DNA from 3 places in the Roseateles sp. P5_E1 genome. Region 3 is predicted to be linked to each of the others. Evidence: predicted binding sites of a transcription regulator. Region 3 holds the regulator's gene; each other region holds the start of a gene.
The links. The regulator HrcA, encoded in region 3, represses chaperone genes, less so after heat shock. The targets are predictions, from matches to a motif close to TTAGCACTCNNNNNNNNNGAGTGCTAA.

Region 1 (5,603 bases), on a different contig from region 3:
TCAGGATGGCGATGTCTTCCAGCATGGCCTTGCGACGGTCACCGAAGCCAGGCGCCTTGACGGCGACGACCTTCAGGATGCCGCGGATGGTGTTGACCACCAGCGTGGCCAGGGCTTCGCCGTCCACGTCTTCCGAGATGATCAGCAGCGGGCGGCCCGACTTGGCAACCTGCTCCAGCGTCGGCAGCAGATCGCGGATGTTGCTGATCTTCTTGTCGTACAGCAGCACGAACGGGTTGTCCAACAGCGCGGCTTGCTTTTCCGGGTTGTTGATGAAGTAGGGCGACAGGTAGCCGCGGTCGAACTGCATGCCTTCGACGACGTCGAGTTCGCTGTCCAGGCTCTTGCCGTCTTCGACGGTGATGACGCCTTCCTTGCCAACCTTGTCCATCGCCTCGGCAATGATGCGGCCCACTTCATGGTCGCTGTTGGCGGAGATCGTGCCGACTTGCGCGATTTCCTTGGAGGTGGTGGTGGCCTTGGAGGCCTTCTTCAGCTCGGCGACCAGGGCGGTGACCGCCTTGTCGATGCCGCGCTTCAGGTCCATCGGGTTCATGCCGGCGGCCACGTACTTCATGCCTTCGCGAACGATGGCTTGAGCCAGGACAGTCGCGGTGGTGGTGCCGTCACCGGCGTTGTCAGACGTCTTGGAAGCGACTTCCTTGACCATCTGCGCGCCCATGTTCTGCAGCTTGTCCTTCAGCTCGATTTCCTTGGCCACGGACACGCCGTCCTTGGTCACGGTCGGGGCGCCGAACGAGCGCTCGAGCACGACATTGCGGCCCTTGGGGCCCAGGGTCACCTTGACCGCGTTGGCCAGGATGTTCACGCCTTCAACCATGCGGGCACGAGCCTCGCCGCCAAAGATCACGTCTTTTGCTGCCATTTGATTCTCCGAATACTTAAATTGGGGTCAGAGTCGAATTCTCTGAATCAGTTGGGGACAGAACTCGCGCTGCGCGCTTCGGTCTGTCCCGCAAGCTATTACTTTTGCACCACGGCGAAGAGGTCTTCCTCGCGCATGACCAGCAACTCGTCACCGTCGACCTTGACGGTCTGGCCGGAATACTTGCCAAACAGCACGCGGTCGCCGACGACGACGTTCAGGGCCACGAACTCACCCTTGTCATTGCGCTTGCCCGGGCCGACGGCCAGGACTTCACCTTGATCAGGCTTCTCGGCGGCGTTGTCGGGGATGACGATGCCCGAGGCGGTCTTGGTTTCTTGCTCCAGACGGCGAACGATCACGCGATCGTGCAGGGGGCGCAGCTTCATGGAATCTCCTTGAGAGTTGGAACCGGAGCGGCCGCGGCAATCGCGGCTCGCCGAAAAAAACGGGGCCGCCAGCGGAAAACCGGTCGGCCCGACTCGTTAGCACTCGAATGAGTTGAGTGCTAGCAGAAAGCCATTATAGGGACGGCGGATGACGATTCAAGCCTTGCGGAACTGGGGCTTGCCATATACCGGCGAAGCGCGCCTTTGCGCCACCCGGGCAGCCGTTTGCCGCAGTCATCGACCGCACATGGGTGGGCCCCAATGAAAAACGACCGCCGTAGCGGTCGTTCTTGAGGCGTGAGGCGCTGCTTTAGCGAGCGACGCGACGGCGTGTCCAACCCAGGCCCGCAAGGGCGCCCAGGGTCAGAGCGATGCTGGCGGGCTCGGGCAGGCGGCCAGGAGGCTGCGTGTCGACGGTCTTGAAGCTGAGGTCATCGAGCAGAACAGCCTGGTCGTTCGCCGAGAACACCACTGTGCGGCCCACGCCCTGGAACGTCAGTGTGATTTGGTTGGACCAGTTGCAGAACACGTAGCTGTTGCATTCAGCGCCGGTGAGACCGTTCAGGCCGCCGCCGAGTTCCTTGCCGCTGGCGTCGTAGACGTGAACCGAGAGATTGATGCCCAGGGTGCTGCCCGAGTAGACGAAAGACAGGGCGTCGACGAAGCCGTCCGCGAGGTCCAGCGTCAGGCTCTGGATACCTGCCACCGCAGGCTTGGTCCAGTCCTGAGCGAGAAAGAGCGCGCCGCAGCTGCCGGTGCGGGAAAAGCTGATGGCGCCGGCATCACCATTCGGGCCATAACTGCAGGCTTCAGACGTGGACGCCCAGGCGGCGCCACTTCCCACGACACCCTTGGATGCGTAGCGGGAGGTCAGTTGCTCCATGGTCTGCACGTCCTCGAAGTCCAAGAAGACCGCACCGGCCATCGCCGATTGCATGGTGGCCGTCAAGGCGAGTGCCAGAAGTTTGCTCGTCGCGCGCATGGCGTTCTCCGTCCGGGTTTGTTCGAGTTGGGTTGTTGGGCGGACTGTAAACAAGCACCTGCGCGCCGGGCCGCGTTGTGCCCCTTCAGTTGAGGGGGAGTCAAGCACCTAGGGGCCGCGCTTAGGGGGGTGAAGAGGTACTGCGCGCGCATATATGAGTTGCCGAGATGACTCGTTAGATCGCGCGGCTGGCAGAAGGCCTTGGCTACACTGCCTCGGGTGGAAACCAAATGGCTTGAAGACTTCGTCAGCCTGGCCGAGACGCGCAGCTTTTCCCGCTCCGCCCAGCTGCGCCACGTGACCCAGCCGGCATTCTCGCGCCGCATTCAGGCCTTGGAGGCCTGGGCCGGCGTCGACCTGGTGGATCGATCCTCCTATCCCACCCGGCTGACGGCCGCTGGCGCAACCTTGCTGGCCCAGGCCGTCGAGCTGCTGGGCAATCTGCAGGCGACGCGCAATATGCTGCGCAGCCATCAGGCGGCCGACCAGGACATGATCGAGTTCGCCGTGCCGCACTCGCTGGCCTTCTCCTTCTTCCCGCATTGGCTGATGGGTTTGAGACGCGGCTTCGGCGCCATCAAGTGCCGGCTCAACGCGGCCAATGTGCATGACGCGATGCTGCAGCTCAGCGAAGGCAATTGCGATCTGCTGCTGGTCTATCACCACGCCAGCCAGCCGCTGCAGCTGGACCCGGAGCGCTACCAGATGGTGTCGCTGGGCCACGAGACCTTGTCGCCGTATGCCAGGGCCGACAGTCAGGGCGAGCCGATGTTCCGGCTGCCCGGACGGCCGGGCCAGAAGATTCCCTTCCTGAGCTACGCGGCCGGCGCCTATCTCGGCCGCCTGGTCGAGCTTATCGTCAAGGAGGCGGACTGCGCGCTGAACCTGGACGCCATCTACGAGACCGACATGGCCGAAGGCCTGAAAGCGATGGCGCTGGAAGGTCACGGATTCGCCTTCCTGCCCGCCAGCTCGGTGCAAAAGGAGATCGCCAGTGGCCGCCTCGTGCCCGCCGCTGCGCCGGGCACCTTCAGCGTCAGCATGGAGCTGCGCATCTATCGCGAAAAGCCCGAGCTTTCGCGCCGGCTCAAACCAGCCTCCTTGGCTTTGTGGGACTATTTATCGTCCGCGGCATGACCTCATCCAGCTTGCGCATGCATCGTGTAAACCCGTATTCGGGCTGAGCGTGCGGCGTGGTCTGCTCGCGGCTGTTATCGATATCCACTTCCTGTTGTTGGAGTCTCCATGAAGAAAGTTCTGCTCGTCGCAGCCCTGTTCGCCGGCGTTTCGGCCGCGCATGCCGAAGACACGCTGAAGAAGATCAAGGACAGCGGCGCGATCACGATGGGTGTGCGCGAGTCGTCGGGCCTGTCCTACACCATCGGTGATGGCAAATACGTCGGCTACCACATCGATGTCTGCGAGCACGTCGTTGCCGACCTGCGCAAGCAGCTGGGCAGCAAGATCGAAGTCAAGTACCAACCGGTCACATCGGCCAACCGCATCCCGCTGACCGTCAACGGCACCGTCGACCTGGAGTGCGGCTCCACGACAAACAACGCCACCCGTCAGAAGGACGTCGCCTTCGCCGTGACAACCTATGTCGAGGAAGTGCGCATCGCCGTGAAGGCCAACTCCGGCATCACCGGCATCGGCCAGCTCAACGGCAAGACCGTCGCGACGACGACCGGCACCACGTCCGTGCAGACGCTGCGCAAGCACGAGCGCGCCAACGGCGTGGACTTCAAGGAAGTATTCGGCAAGGACCACGCCGACAGCTTCCTGCTGCTGGACTCCGGCCGCGCCGACGCCTTCGTCATGGACGGCTCCATCCTGGCCAAGAACATCGCCACGTCCAAGAACCCGGCCGACTTCAAGATCGTCGGTGAGGTGCTGTCGGTCGAGCCGATCGCCATCATGATGCGCAAGGACGACCCGGGCTTCAAGACCGCGGTCGACAACAGCATCAAGGCCATGATGAAGTCGGGCGAGATGGCCAAGATCTACGACAAGTGGTTCCTGCAGCCCATCCCGCCGACCAACACCAAGATCGGCCTGCCGGTGTCCACTGCGACCAAGGACGCCTGGGCCAATCCCAACGACAAGCCGATGGAAGACTACGCGAAGAAGTGATTCGCGCATCGACCTGAACCACCGCAAAGCGGGTGCCTGGCACCCGCTTTGCTTTAGCTAAGAGGCTTGAGGAGAGGGCCATGAGTTGGGACTGGCAGTTCTACTGCAATGACACCGCCACCGGGGAGGCCGTTGCTGGCTGCTTCGGCCCGGGCGGCAAGGAGCAGACTTATCTGCAATGGATGCTGAACGCCTGGGGCTGGACGCTGAGCGTCTCGCTGCTGGCCCTCGTGCTGGCGCTGGTGGTCGGTTCGCTGATCGGCATTGCTCGCACCGCGCCGAACAAATGGCTGGCGCGCTTCGGCGAGGCGTGGACCGAGCTCTTCCGCAACATTCCGCTGCTGGTGCAGGTCTTTCTCTGGTACCACGTGCTGCCATCGCTGTTCCCGGTGCTGCGTGAGGCCGTGCCGTCCTCCGTGCTGGTCGTCTTCGCCCTGGGTTTCTTCACCAGCGCGCGCATCGGCGAGCAGGTCAAGGCCGGCATCAAGACCCTGCCCACCGGCCAGCGCTACGCGGGCCTGGCCATGGGCCTGACGCTGCCCCAGACCTACCGCCACGTGCTGCTGCCGATGGCGTTCCGCATCGTCATTCCGCCGCTGACGAGCGAGAGCATGAACATCGTCAAGAACTCGGCGGTCGCCTTCGCGGTCAGCATCCCCGAGCTGGCGCAGTTCGCGCAGCAGGCCTCCGAAGAGACGTCTCATTTCGAGGAGATCTACATCCCTGTCACCGCGCTGTATTTCGTCTCGGCCTTCGCCATCAACCGCATCGCCAAGTTCATTGAGGCGCGCGTGCGCATCCCCGGCCAGTCGGGAGGCAAGTGATGCTGAATCTCGACTATTCCTTCGTGAACTGGGCGGTCGTCCAGAGCTTCGTCGCCAAGGGCTTCTGGTTCTCCATCCAGCTGACGCTGGTGGCCATGATCGGCGGCATCATCCTGGGCACGCTGCTGGCGATGATGCGGCTGTCCAGCAAGCCCTGGCTGTCGGTGCCGGCGGCGTTTTACGTCGACACGCTGCGCTCCATCCCGCTGGTGATGGTGATCCTGTGGTTCTTCCTGCTGATCCCCAAGCTCGTCGGGCCGCTGGGCGGGCAGATGTCGGCCTTCATCACCTTCACGCTGTTCGAGGCCACTTACTACTCGGAGATCATGCGTGCCGGCATCCAGTCGGTGTCGCGCGGCCAGGTCAACGCCGGGTATGCCGTGGGCATG
Region 2 (5,603 bases), on a different contig from region 3:
CGAAGAGCAGGACGGCCCCGGCGCCTGCTTCGTGCTGAGGCTGCCGGCCAGCGGCGCTGCCGCTGCACTGTCCCAGGAGACGGCCCCGGACGAACCGACCAGCCCGCGCCCCAGCCCCCAGCGGCGCGTGCTCTACGTGGAGGACAACCCGCTCAACGCCGAAGTCATGCGCGGCATCCTGGAGCAGCGGCCCGGCATCGAGCTGGAAGTGGCGCCGACCGTGGAAGCCGGCCTGCGCGCCTTGCGCGAGCGCCCGCCGGCCCTGCTGCTGCTCGACTGGCAGCTGCCCGATGGCGACGGCCTGACGCTGCTGAGCCGCATGCGCGAGCTGGGCCAGCCGCTCCCCCCGGTCGTCGTCGTGTCGGCCAATGCCCAGCCCGAGCAGATCGCCGCCGCCGAGGTGGCGGGCGCCCAGCACTATCTGACCAAGCCGCTGGACGTGCGTGAATTGCTCGCCCTGGTCGATGAATTGTTGGCGCCGGGCTCCGTCGTAGCGGGGGCAGAATGAGGGCCCAGTCCCCAACACGCGTCAGCGCCCGATGAGTTCCACCGATCTCGTTCCCAGCACCGGTGCCCAGGCCGTGCAGGCCCTGGCACGCACCGATGGCCGCCAGTTCCTGACCTTTCGCATCGGCGCAGAGGAATACGGCCTCAACATCCTGCGCGTGCAGGAAATCCGCTCTTACGAGCCGCCCACCCGCGTTGCCAATGCACCGGCCTTCGTCAAGGGCGTCGTCAACCTGCGCGGCGTCATCGTGCCCATCGTGGACCTGCGCATCCGCCTGGGCCAGGCCGGTGAATACAACGCTTTCACCGTCGTCATCGTGCTCAATGTGGCCGGCCGCGTCGTCGGTGTCGTCGTGGATTCGGTGTCCGACGTGCTGGAACTCAGCGCCGACGAGATCAAGCCGCGCCCGGAAGTGGCCGCCGCCCTGGACGCCCGCTTCATCACCGGCCTGGGCAAGCTCGGCGAGCGCATGCTGATCCTGCTGGACATCGAGGCCATGATCAAAAGCCCGGATTTCGGCCTGGTCGACTGAAGGAAAGTTAGCGATCGCTGACTGTTTCACCGTTGGAAACATTGCATTCCAGCACCGTCACGAACTGACTTAGCACTCACTAAACCAGAGTGCTAATATCCTGTTCACCGCGGCATTCCGCGCCGCGGTTTAGCAAGGATTCATGACGATGTCCGCCTCTTCTGCCATTGCCGTCCGCGACCCCTGGGCCATGGTGCCTTCGCTGGGCAATCTGGACGCATACATCTCCGCCGTCAACCGCCTGCCGCTGCTGACGGCCGAGGAAGAAGGGTCCGCCGCGCGCAGCCTGCGCGACAAGGGCGACCTGGAAGCCGCCGGCCGCATGGTGCTGTCGCATCTGCGCCTGGTGGTGGCCATCTCCCGCCAGTACATGGGCTACGGCCTGCCCCAGGGCGACCTGATCCAGGAAGGCAATGTCGGCCTGATGAAGGCCGTCAAGCGCTTCGACCCGGACCAGGGTGTGCGCCTGGTGAGCTATGCCATGCACTGGATCAAGGCCGAGATCCACGAGTACATCCTGAAGAACTGGCGCATGGTCAAGGTCGCGACGACCAAGGCCCAACGCAAGCTGTTCTTCAATCTGCGCTCGATGAAGCACCAGATGAAGGCCGACCAGGCCGACGGCCAGACGCATCGCAACACGCTCACCGAGGCCGAACTGGCCCATGTCGCCAGCACGCTGAACGTCAAGCGCGAGGAAGTGCTGGAGATGGAGACCCGCATGTCGGGCGGCGACGTGGCGCTGGAGCCGCAGACCGACGACGATGGCGAGAGCTTCGCGCCCATCGCCTACCTGGCCGACGACAGCCATGAGCCGACCCGCGTCATCGAGGCGCGTTCGCGCGACGAACTGGCCGGCGACGGCATCCACCGCGCCCTGGACGTGCTGGACGCGCGCAGCCGCCGCATCGTCGAGGAGCGCTGGCTGAAGGTGAACGACGATTCGTCGGGCGGTATGACGCTGCACGAGCTGGCTGCCGAATACGGCGTGTCGGCCGAGCGCATCCGCCAGATCGAGGTGGCGGCGATGAAGAAGATGAAGAAGGCGCTGACCGAAGCGGCCTGATTGACCTCCTCGGCTCCAAGTAAAAGGCCCCTCGGGGCCTTTTCTACTTTTTGGCTTCGGCCAGCAGCAGCTTGATGTCGTCCGCCAGCGGCTGGGCGCCCGAGCCGTAGCGCGCGTAAACGCGCACGCGGCCTTCGGTGTCGAAGATGAAGCTCGCCGCCGTGTGGTCCATCGTGTAGGTCTCGGGTGTCTTGCCCGGCGCCTTGGCGTAGAAGACCTTGAACTCCTTGGCCGCGCCCTTCGTCTGCTCCTCGCTGCCGCGCAGGCCGACAAAGCTGGGATCGAAGCTGGCCAGATAGGCCTTGAGCAGCTGCGCCGTATCGCGCTCCGGGTCGACGGTGACGAAGATGCCCTGCACCTTGTCGCCGTCCGCGCCCAGGCTGCGCTTGACTTCGGCCACCTCGGCCATCGTCGTCGGGCAGACGTCGGGGCATTGGGTGTAGCCGAAGAAGACCACCAGCACCTTGCCCTTGAAGTCAGCCAGCGAGCGGGCGCGGCCGTCCTGGTCGGTCAGGTTCAGCGTGCGGGCGTACTCGGCGCCGGTCAGGTCGATGCCCTTGAAGGCGGGCTTGTCGGGGCTCGCCTTCTGGCAGGCGGCCAGCGACAGTGTGACCAGAGCGGCCAGCGCGAAACGACGGGTGTTCATGCGATGTAGTGGTCGATCAACAGCGCCGCAAAGAGCAGCGACAAATGCCAGATGGAGAACCAGAAGGTCCGCCGCGCCAGCATCTCCGAATACGAGCGCCACAGCCGGAAGGCATAGCCGCAGAAGCCCAGGCCGAGTGCGACGGCGCTGGCGAGGTAGAACCAGCCGCTCATGCCGGTCAGGAAGGGCAGCAGCGTGGCCGCGAACAGCACCCAGGTGTAGAGCAGGATCTGCAGCCGCGTGTAGTCGTTGCCATGCGTGACGGGCAGCATGGGTAGGCCGGCGCGCGCGTAATCTTCAGCGCGGTACAGCGCCAGCGCCCAGAAGTGCGGCGGCGTCCACAGGAAGATGATCAAGCACAGCAGCCAGGGCTCGGGGCCGAGGTCGCCACGCAGCGCGGCCCAGCCCAGCACCGGCGGCATGGCGCCCGAGGCGCCGCCGATGACGATGTTCTGCGGCGTCATCGGCTTCAGGATGACGGTGTAGATGACGGCATAGCCGATGAAGGTGGCGAAGGTCAGCCACATCGTCAACACGTTGACGTAGAAACCCAGCAGCGCCATGCCGGCTGCGCACAGCAGGGCCGAGAAGGTGAGCGTCTGCGTACGGCTGAGCTCACCCTTGGCCGTGGCGCGCCAGGCGGTGCGCTTCATGCGCGCGTCGATGCCGTCCTCGATGAGGCAGTTGAAGGCGGCCGCAGCGCCGGCGACCAGCCAGATGCCAGCGACGGCGGCAAGCATGGTGAGGGCCTGTTCCGGCGAGGGCAGGCCGGGCACGGCCAGGGCCATGCCGATGGCTGCGCAGAAGACGATGAGCTGGACGACGCGCGGCTTGGTCAGCTGGTAGAACTGCTGCCAGCGCGGGCTGTGCACGAAGGCGCTGGCGGTGGACGTGGAGGCCATGGTCAAGTTTGCGCCCTCAGGCGCGCGAGCAAGATGGTGAGCAGGGCTAGCAGCAGAGCGGCGCCAGCGGTGTGGGCGAGGGCAGCCACGATAGGCCAGTCGAGCACGACATTGGACAGGCCGGAGGCGAGCTGCCAGCCAGCCGCGGCGAGCAGCCAGTTGGACCAGTTCGCCGCATGCCGACGCAGCCGCCAGGCCAGTGCCAGGATGGCCGCAAAGACGACGCCCGCGCCGATGCGATGGGCCGTGTGGATGGCGGCCAGCGCCTCGAACCCGAGCCAGCCGCCGTCGGCGCGCTGGCCCAGTGCGCGCCAGAGCTGAAAGCCCTGCGCGAAGTCCAGTTGCGGCCACCACTGGCCGCCGTGGCAGGTGGGGAATTCGTCGCAGGCCAGCACGGCGTAATTCGTGCTGACCCAGCCGCCAAGGGCGACCTGGACAAGTGCAAGCACAAGGACGACGGCGACCGCACGGCGCAACGCCGACGGCGCGATGATCGGCCGCGGCTCGTAGGCCTCGTGCTGCCAGGCGAGCAGCATCAAGAGGCCGATGCCGAGCAGCAGGTGCAGCGTGACGATGGCCGGGAAGAGCTTCATCGTGACCGTCAGCGCGCCGAAGGCCCCCTGCACGCAGACCCAGGCCAGCGTCAGCGTCGGCAGCCAGGGCGATGGTGCGGTCTCTGCGCCCCGCCGCTTCAGCCGCCAACTCAGCGCAGCCATGACGAGGATGAGCAGGCCCACGCCGCTGGCCAGATAGCGGTGAACCATCTCGATCCAGGCTTTGCCGTGCGTGACCGGGCCGGTGGGCATCGCGGTCTGGGCGGCCTCGATGTGGTCGTGGGCGCCGGCCGGGCTTGCAGCGCTGTAGCAACCCGGCCAGTCCGGGCAGCCCAGGCCCGAATCGGTCAGGCGCGTGAAGGCGCCGAAGACGATGAGGTCGAAGGTCAGGAACAGCGTCAGCAGGGTCAGCGCGCGCAGCCGCCCTGCCGGCGTCGCGCTTCGCGAGCGCTGGCGCCACCAGAGCAGTGGGCCGATGGCGACCGCGCCGCCGATGGCGGCGACCTGGCCAAGAGGGACCAGCAGGTCGTTCATCGGCCTGCCGTATCCCAGCTGGCGCTGGCGCGCAGCAGCCTGTCGAGATCGGCTTTGAGCTTCTTGGGCTCGGGCTCGGCAGGGGCGCGCTCCATCCAGTTGCCCATGGGGTCGACGATGTAGAAATGGTCGGCCAGCGCCTTGCCCGAGGCGGGTTTGAGCCAGGCATCCAACCGGTCCCTGGGCACGCGCAGCACGGTCACTTCGGCGCCCTTCTGACTGACGGCAGCCATCACTTCGGGGCGCGGCGTGCCGGTATCGGGAATGAGCCAGAGCTTGTCCACGCGCGCCCGCTCCTTGCCCAGCATCTCGCGCAGTTGGCGCTGCACGAAGAGCTGCTGTTCGCAGGCGGCCGGGCAGTCGGAACCGTGCACGACGGCCAGCAGCCATTGACCCCGCAAGGAAGCCGGCGCGACCGCCCTGCCCTGCAGGTCGGTGAGCGGCAGGTCGGCAGGCATGTCGACGGCAGGCGCGATCAGTTCGCCATAGGCCGAGCCGCTGGGCCTGACGACGTAGAAGGTGAAGTAGGAGGCGACGACCGGCGCCGCGCACATGGCCAGCACCAGCAGCATCTTCCAGCGGCCGACGCGCTGCTGCCCCGTCGTGCCGGGATCGGGCAGGCTGTGCACCGCGAAGCTCAGCGGTTCAGGACTGCTGACGGCGGAGCCGGGGACGGATGAGTTGGAACCAGACATAGAGACCGACGATCAGCGCGCAGAGCGCAAACCATTGAAAGGCATAGCCATAGTGTTTTTGCAGGCCGAGGTCGGGCGCTGGCCAATGGCGCAGCAACGTGTCGTCGGGCGAATCGGTGGCGGTCTGCACGACGGTCAGCGGCAAGAGCTTCAGGCCGGACTCGAC
Region 3 (5,603 bases):
AGGGACTGGGCGCTGGGCTCGGCCTCGTCCAGCGCATCCAGCGCCGACTTGGCCGCGTCGATGAGGGACTGGCCGTGCGACAGGCGCCCGTGCTCGGCGTTCAGCTCCTCCCACTCGTCCTCGGCCGGCGCCAGGCCGTCCAGCTCGCCGATCTGCCAGGCCAGCCGCTCGCGCTCGCGCAGTGCGTCGGCCTGCTGGCCCTGGGCCTTTTGCAGCGCCTCGGCGGCTTGCTTCCATGCGGCGTGGGCGCGGCCCAGCGGCACAGTGTCCAGCCCCGCGAAGCCATCCAACAGCTCGCGCACGGCGGCGGGGCGGGTCAGGCCCTGCCAGGCATGCTGGCCGTGGATGTCGAGCAGATGGTCGGCCAGTTCGCGCAGCTGCGTCAGCGTGGCGGCGCCGCCGTTGATCCAGGCGCGGCTTTTTCCCGCGGCGTCGATGACGCGGCGCAGCAGCAGCGTGTCGTCGGTGTCGAAGCCGGCTTCGTCCAGCCAGGCGCGCAGATGCGCCGGCGTGTCGAACTCGGCGGTGATCTCGGCCTTGGCCGCACCCTCGCGCACCACGCCGGCGTCACCGCGGCCGCCCAGCGCCAACTGCAGCGCGTCGATGAGGATGGACTTGCCCGCGCCGGTTTCGCCGGTCAGCACGGCGAAGCCGGGCTCGAAGTCGAGCTCCAGCGCAGGGACGATGACGAAATCCTTTAAAGACAGGTGGCGCAGCATCTCAGTGGTCGCGGTGTTTCGGGCCGAGCGCCGGGCCGCTCCCTAGCCGGCCCGCCATGGCGGTGTGCTTGCCGGCCGATCCGGCAAGCATCGCCGTCCCCTCGGGGGACCGGCTGAGCTGCCCGCGTCCAGCGGGGCGAGATCGGACGAGGGGCTTCATACATACCAACGCAGTTTGCGTCGCAGAGTCGCGTAATAGCTCCAGCCCTTGGGGTGGAGGAAGCGGACTTGGTGCTGGCTGCGCCGCACGGTGATGGTGTCGCCGTGCAGCAGGCTGGCGAGGCTTTGCATGTCGAAATTCACCGACGCATCGCGGCCGGCGACGATCTCCAGGCGCACCTCGCCCAGGTCAGGCAGCACGATGGGCCGGTTGGACAGCGTGTGGGGCGCGATCGGCACGATCAGCCAGCCGGCGATGCTGGGGTGCAGGATGGGCCCGCCGGCCGACAGCGCATAGGCCGTGGAACCGGTAGGCGAGGCGACGATGAGGCCGTCGGCGCGCATGTTGGCGACGAACTGCTCGCCCACCTCGATCTTCAGCTCCACCATGCCGGAGCTGCCGCCGCGGCTCACGACCACGTCATTGAGTGCCAGGCCGGAGAAGATGGACTCGCCGTCGCGCCAGACCGCGCCTTCCAGCATCGCCCGGGGTTCGACTTCATAGTCGCCCGCCAGCACCGGCGCCAATGACTCGCGCCAGCGTTCGATGGGAATGTCCGTGATGAAGCCCAGCCGCCCCTGGTTGATGCCCACCAGCGGAATGCCGTGGCGAGCCATGTCCCGCGCGAAGCCGAGCATCGTGCCGTCACCGCCGATGACCACAGCCAGGTCGCATTGCCGGCCCAGCTCGTCGTTGGACAGCGCGTCGTAGTCCGACAGGCCGGTGTTGAGCGCGGTGTCCGCTTCCAGCGAGACATCCAGGCCCTGGCTGCACAAAAATTGGGCAATCTCCTCCAGCACCGGCCCGATGCCAGGCGCTTGATGCTTGCCCACGATGGCGACATGTCTGAAGCGCTCGGCCATGCGGCAAATTACACCACAGGGGGTTTGCACATCCCGGGCAGAACAGCGCTGTCCATAGAATGCGGGCATGCTCGACGAGCGATCTAAATCCCTGCTGAAAACCCTGGTCGAACGCTATATCGCGGACGGGCAGCCGGTCGGCTCGCGCACGCTGTCCAAAGCCTCGGGCCTGGAACTCAGCCCGGCGACCATCCGCAATGTGATGGCCGACCTCGAAGAACTCGGCCTCATCGCCAGCCCCCACACCAGCGCCGGCCGCATCCCCACGGCGCGTGGCTACCGCCTCTTCGTCGACACCATGCTGACGGCCCAGCCCGGCCTCATTGGCGTGGATGCCGCCCGGCTGCAGCCCGACCAGCCCCAGCGCGTCATCGCCAGCGCGGCGCTGATGCTGTCCAACTTGTCGAGCTTCGTGGGCGTGGTCACTTCGCCGAAGAAGGCCAGCGTCTTCCACCACATCGAGTTTCTGCGCCTGGGCGAGCGCCGCGTGCTCGTCATCCTCGTTGCACCCGATGGCGACGTGCAGAACCGCGTCATCTTCACCGCACAGGACCTCAGCCAGTCCGAGCTCGCCGAAGCCAGCAACCGCCTGAATGCCAGCTACGCCGGCCTCACGCTCGAAGCCGTGCGCGAACGCCTGCGCCATGAGGTGGATGAGCTGCGCGGCGAGATCGCCGGGCTGATGAGCGCGGCCGTGCAGGTCGGCACCGAAGCCATGGTGCAGGAGCAGGAGCAGGTCGTCGTCTCCGGCGAGCGCAACCTGCTGGCCGTGCAGGACTTCAGCCACGACATGGGCAGCCTGCGCCGCCTCTTCGACCTCTTCGAGCAGAAGACGCAACTGATGCGCCTGTTGGACACGTCGAGCCGCGCCGAGGGCGTGCGCATCTACATCGGCGGCGAAAGCCAGGTCGTGCCCTACGAGGAACTGTCCATCGTCAGCGCGCCCTACGAGGTCGACGGCCAGGTCGTCGGCACGCTCGGCGTCATCGGCCCGACGCGCATGGCCTACGACCGCATGATCCAGATCGTCGACATCACGTCGCGGATGGTGGGGCAGGCGCTCAGCCAACGCTGACTAGAATCTGCGCCTTCTCTCCGGGGCATTTGCTCAGTCAGCGGCGGCCGGGAGCGAAATAGAAGTTGTTGTATCAGTGGGCCGTTAGCTCAGTTGGTCAGAGCAGAGGACTCATAGCGAAAGTTGTGCACCGGGTGGCGAAAGCGCCTGCGTGAATGGCGTCAAATTCGGCGAACCCTGACGGCCGCAAGGCACAAGGCAACGCCGAGCCAAGCCCCGCGAGGGGAAGGTGTAGAGACTAGACGGCGCCCGCCTACAGGCCTTCACGGTCCATGGCGAAGGCATAGTCCAGGGAGTCCAGAAATGGGCACAAACCGGAATCCTTTGGTCGCAGGTTCAAGCCCTGCACGGCCTACCACTAGACAATAGCCTGGGAGGGCGCATGAGCAGCGGCTGGGACCTGACTCATGAGGTTCCGATCGAGTTTGACGCGCTGGTGAACGAGGTGCATGCATGAGCGGACTCCTTCCCGGCAGCGACGATGCGGGGCCCAGCTACAACGGCATCCACGGCGACATCGTCGCTCTTCTGGAGGCCGCCCGTCATGCCGCCGCACGCAGCGTCAATGCGCTGATGACGGCCAGCTACTGGGAGATCGGCCGACGCATCGTCGAATTCGAGCAGGGTGGGCGGGGCCGAGCTGCTTACGGCGACGCATTGATCAAGCGCTTGTCTGAAGACCTGACTGCCCGCTTTGGGCGCGGCTTCAGCCGCCAGAACCTCTGGCAAATGCGCGCTTTCTACCTTGCCTGGCCTGCCGAGCAGATTTTGCAGACACTGTCTGCGAAATCCTCTAGCCTGCAGATTCTCCAGACAGTGTCTGGAGAATCGATGGGCCTACCTGCACTGGCCCAAGCCTTCCCGCTGCCCTGGTCGGCCTATGTGCGCCTGCTGTCCGTCAAGTCCGAAGCCGCGCGCGCCTTCTACGAAACCGAGGCCCTGCGTTGTGGCTGGAGCGTGCGTCAGCTCGACCGTCAGGTCAACAGCCAGTTCTATGAGCGCATCGCCCTGTCGCACAACAAGGCGGCCATGCTGCGCAAGGCTGAAGCTGCCGAGGCCGGCGATGTCATCACTCCTGAGCAGGCGCTCAAGGACCCCTTCGTCCTGGAATTCCTCAACCTCAAGGACGAGTACTCGGAATCAGACCTAGAAGACGCGCTTATCCAGCACCTGGCCGACTTCCTGCTTGAGCTGGGCGACGACTTCGCCTTCGTGGGCCGGCAGCGGCGCCTCCGGCTGGACGACGCCTGGTTCCGTGTCGATCTGCTGTTCTTCCACCGCCGGCTGCACTGTCTGCTTGTCATCGACCTGAAGATCGGTAGATTCAGCCATGCCGACGCGGGCCAGATGCACATGTACCTGAACTACGCCCGCGAACACTGGATGAAGCCCGGCGAGAACCCGCCCGTGGGCCTGGTGCTGTGCGCCAGCAAGGGGAGCAACGAGGCGCACTATGCCCTGGAGGGCCTGCCCAACAAGGTGATGGCCGCCGAGTACCAGACCGTACTGCCGGACGCCAGGCTGCTGGAAGCGGAGCTGGACAAGACGCGGCGGGAACTGGAGGGGCGGGGTGTCAGCCGGGGTGATGTGGAGGCCGGCGAATGAGGGCTTGGACCATGACAACACAGGGTGGCGTTGCGCCCATCATCCGCAGAGCGGTAGACATCCGGCCTGACCGCTCCTATCCCTAATTGGGCATTCGCTCCTTCGGCAACCGCACACTGAGACTGGAGAAGCTTATGACTCTCGAAGTGCCATTGCCGTCCTTGCCTGTTCAGCAAGCATTCAATCAGCTCCATGCCCAGGTCACCACCACCCTGAAGGCCAAGCGCACTGCCATTCGCCAGGAGAACGCGATATTGCTGCCCGATACGCTTGAGCGACTGTTTAACACATCGACACAGGGCGCGAGCCATGGCCAATGACGCCCTCGCGCAGTCAGATGCGGAAGCGCTGCTGAAGATGGAGAAGGTGCCAGCACTGCAGGGCGCCTTCCAATTTCCCGACCTTGGTGGTCGCATCGAAGTGCCCTTGATCTCGCGTGATGAGCGAGAGCAATTCTCCTTGGATATCAACCGCAAGCGCATAGCTCTCACCACGGGCTATCAGGCGCGTGGAAGGCAGGTCGTCGTGCTGGCCCGGCTCGACTTTGCCGCACCGCATCGCAACCCGGATGGCACTGAGGTGGGCGTGCCTCACCTGCACGTTTACCGAGAAGGCTATGGCGACAAGTGGGCCGTGGAGGTTCCGGTCGGAATGCTCAGCCAGCCCGACGATGCGTGGCAGGTTCTCCAGGACTTCATGACCTACTGCGGAGTCGTCGAGCGGCCCAATATCGTGCGAGGGCTGTTCTCATGAAAGCAACGGACGACCTGATCCGTAGCTACTACGACTGGCTGAAGGCCAAGACGGCCTGGCGAGAAGTCAATGGCTGGGTGGAGATCACCACGCCGTACCTGGATCGTCACAACGACTACATCCAAATCTACCTTCGTCAGCAGGGGCAAGAGTGGATGCTGACCGATGACGGCTACACACTCGCCGACCTGGCGCAGTCAGGCTGCGAAATTGACACCCCGCGCCGCAAGGCACTGCTGGCTGCCACGCTGAACGGCTTCGGTGTGCAGCAAAACGCTGATGCGCTTGAAATCAAGGCCACGGAGGACAACTTCCCACTTCGCAAACATAGCCTGGTGCAGGCGATCCTGGCCGTGAACGACCTGTTCTACGTGGCCCGCGCCAACGTCGAGAGCTTCTTCTTTGAAGACGTGGCCTTGTGGCTGGAC

Region 1: the regulator HrcA is predicted to act here: its motif matches at 1,372-1,398, upstream of ACXJKJ_RS04225 (co-chaperone GroES).
Region 2: the regulator HrcA is predicted to act here: its motif matches at 1,110-1,136, upstream of rpoH (RNA polymerase sigma factor RpoH).

Annotation. Positions count from the first base shown of each region.
Region 1 is NZ_JBFUMN010000002.1:330,119-335,721, reverse strand. Features, by position in the region: gene groL (chaperonin GroEL) at 1-886, opposite strand, end outside; gene ACXJKJ_RS04225 (co-chaperone GroES) at 985-1,275, opposite strand; gene ACXJKJ_RS04220 (PEP-CTERM sorting domain-containing protein) at 1,586-2,257, opposite strand; gene ACXJKJ_RS04215 (LysR substrate-binding domain-containing protein) at 2,477-3,394, shown strand; gene ACXJKJ_RS04210 (amino acid ABC transporter substrate-binding protein) at 3,503-4,390, shown strand; gene ACXJKJ_RS04205 (amino acid ABC transporter permease) at 4,471-5,214, shown strand; gene ACXJKJ_RS04200 (amino acid ABC transporter permease) at 5,214-5,603, shown strand, end outside.
Region 2 is NZ_JBFUMN010000023.1:32,393-37,995, forward strand. Features, by position in the region: gene ACXJKJ_RS17560 (CHASE domain-containing protein) at 1-508, shown strand, start outside; gene ACXJKJ_RS17565 (chemotaxis protein CheW) at 540-1,040, shown strand; gene rpoH (RNA polymerase sigma factor RpoH) at 1,189-2,106, shown strand; gene ACXJKJ_RS17575 (SCO family protein) at 2,150-2,752, opposite strand; gene cyoE (heme o synthase) at 2,749-3,654, opposite strand; gene ACXJKJ_RS17585 (COX15/CtaA family protein) at 3,657-4,742, opposite strand; gene ACXJKJ_RS17590 (SCO family protein) at 4,739-5,371, opposite strand; gene ACXJKJ_RS17595 (SURF1 family protein) at 5,388-5,603, opposite strand, start outside.
Region 3 is NZ_JBFUMN010000017.1:67,968-73,570, reverse strand. Features, by position in the region: gene recN (DNA repair protein RecN) at 1-719, opposite strand, end outside; gene ACXJKJ_RS15570 (NAD kinase) at 876-1,742, opposite strand; gene hrcA (heat-inducible transcriptional repressor HrcA) at 1,810-2,817, shown strand; gene ACXJKJ_RS15560 (PDDEXK nuclease domain-containing protein) at 3,271-4,422, shown strand; gene ACXJKJ_RS15555 (hypothetical protein) at 4,557-4,742, shown strand; gene ACXJKJ_RS15550 (DUF6978 family protein) at 4,732-5,175, shown strand; gene ACXJKJ_RS15545 (DUF1829 domain-containing protein) at 5,172-5,603, shown strand, end outside.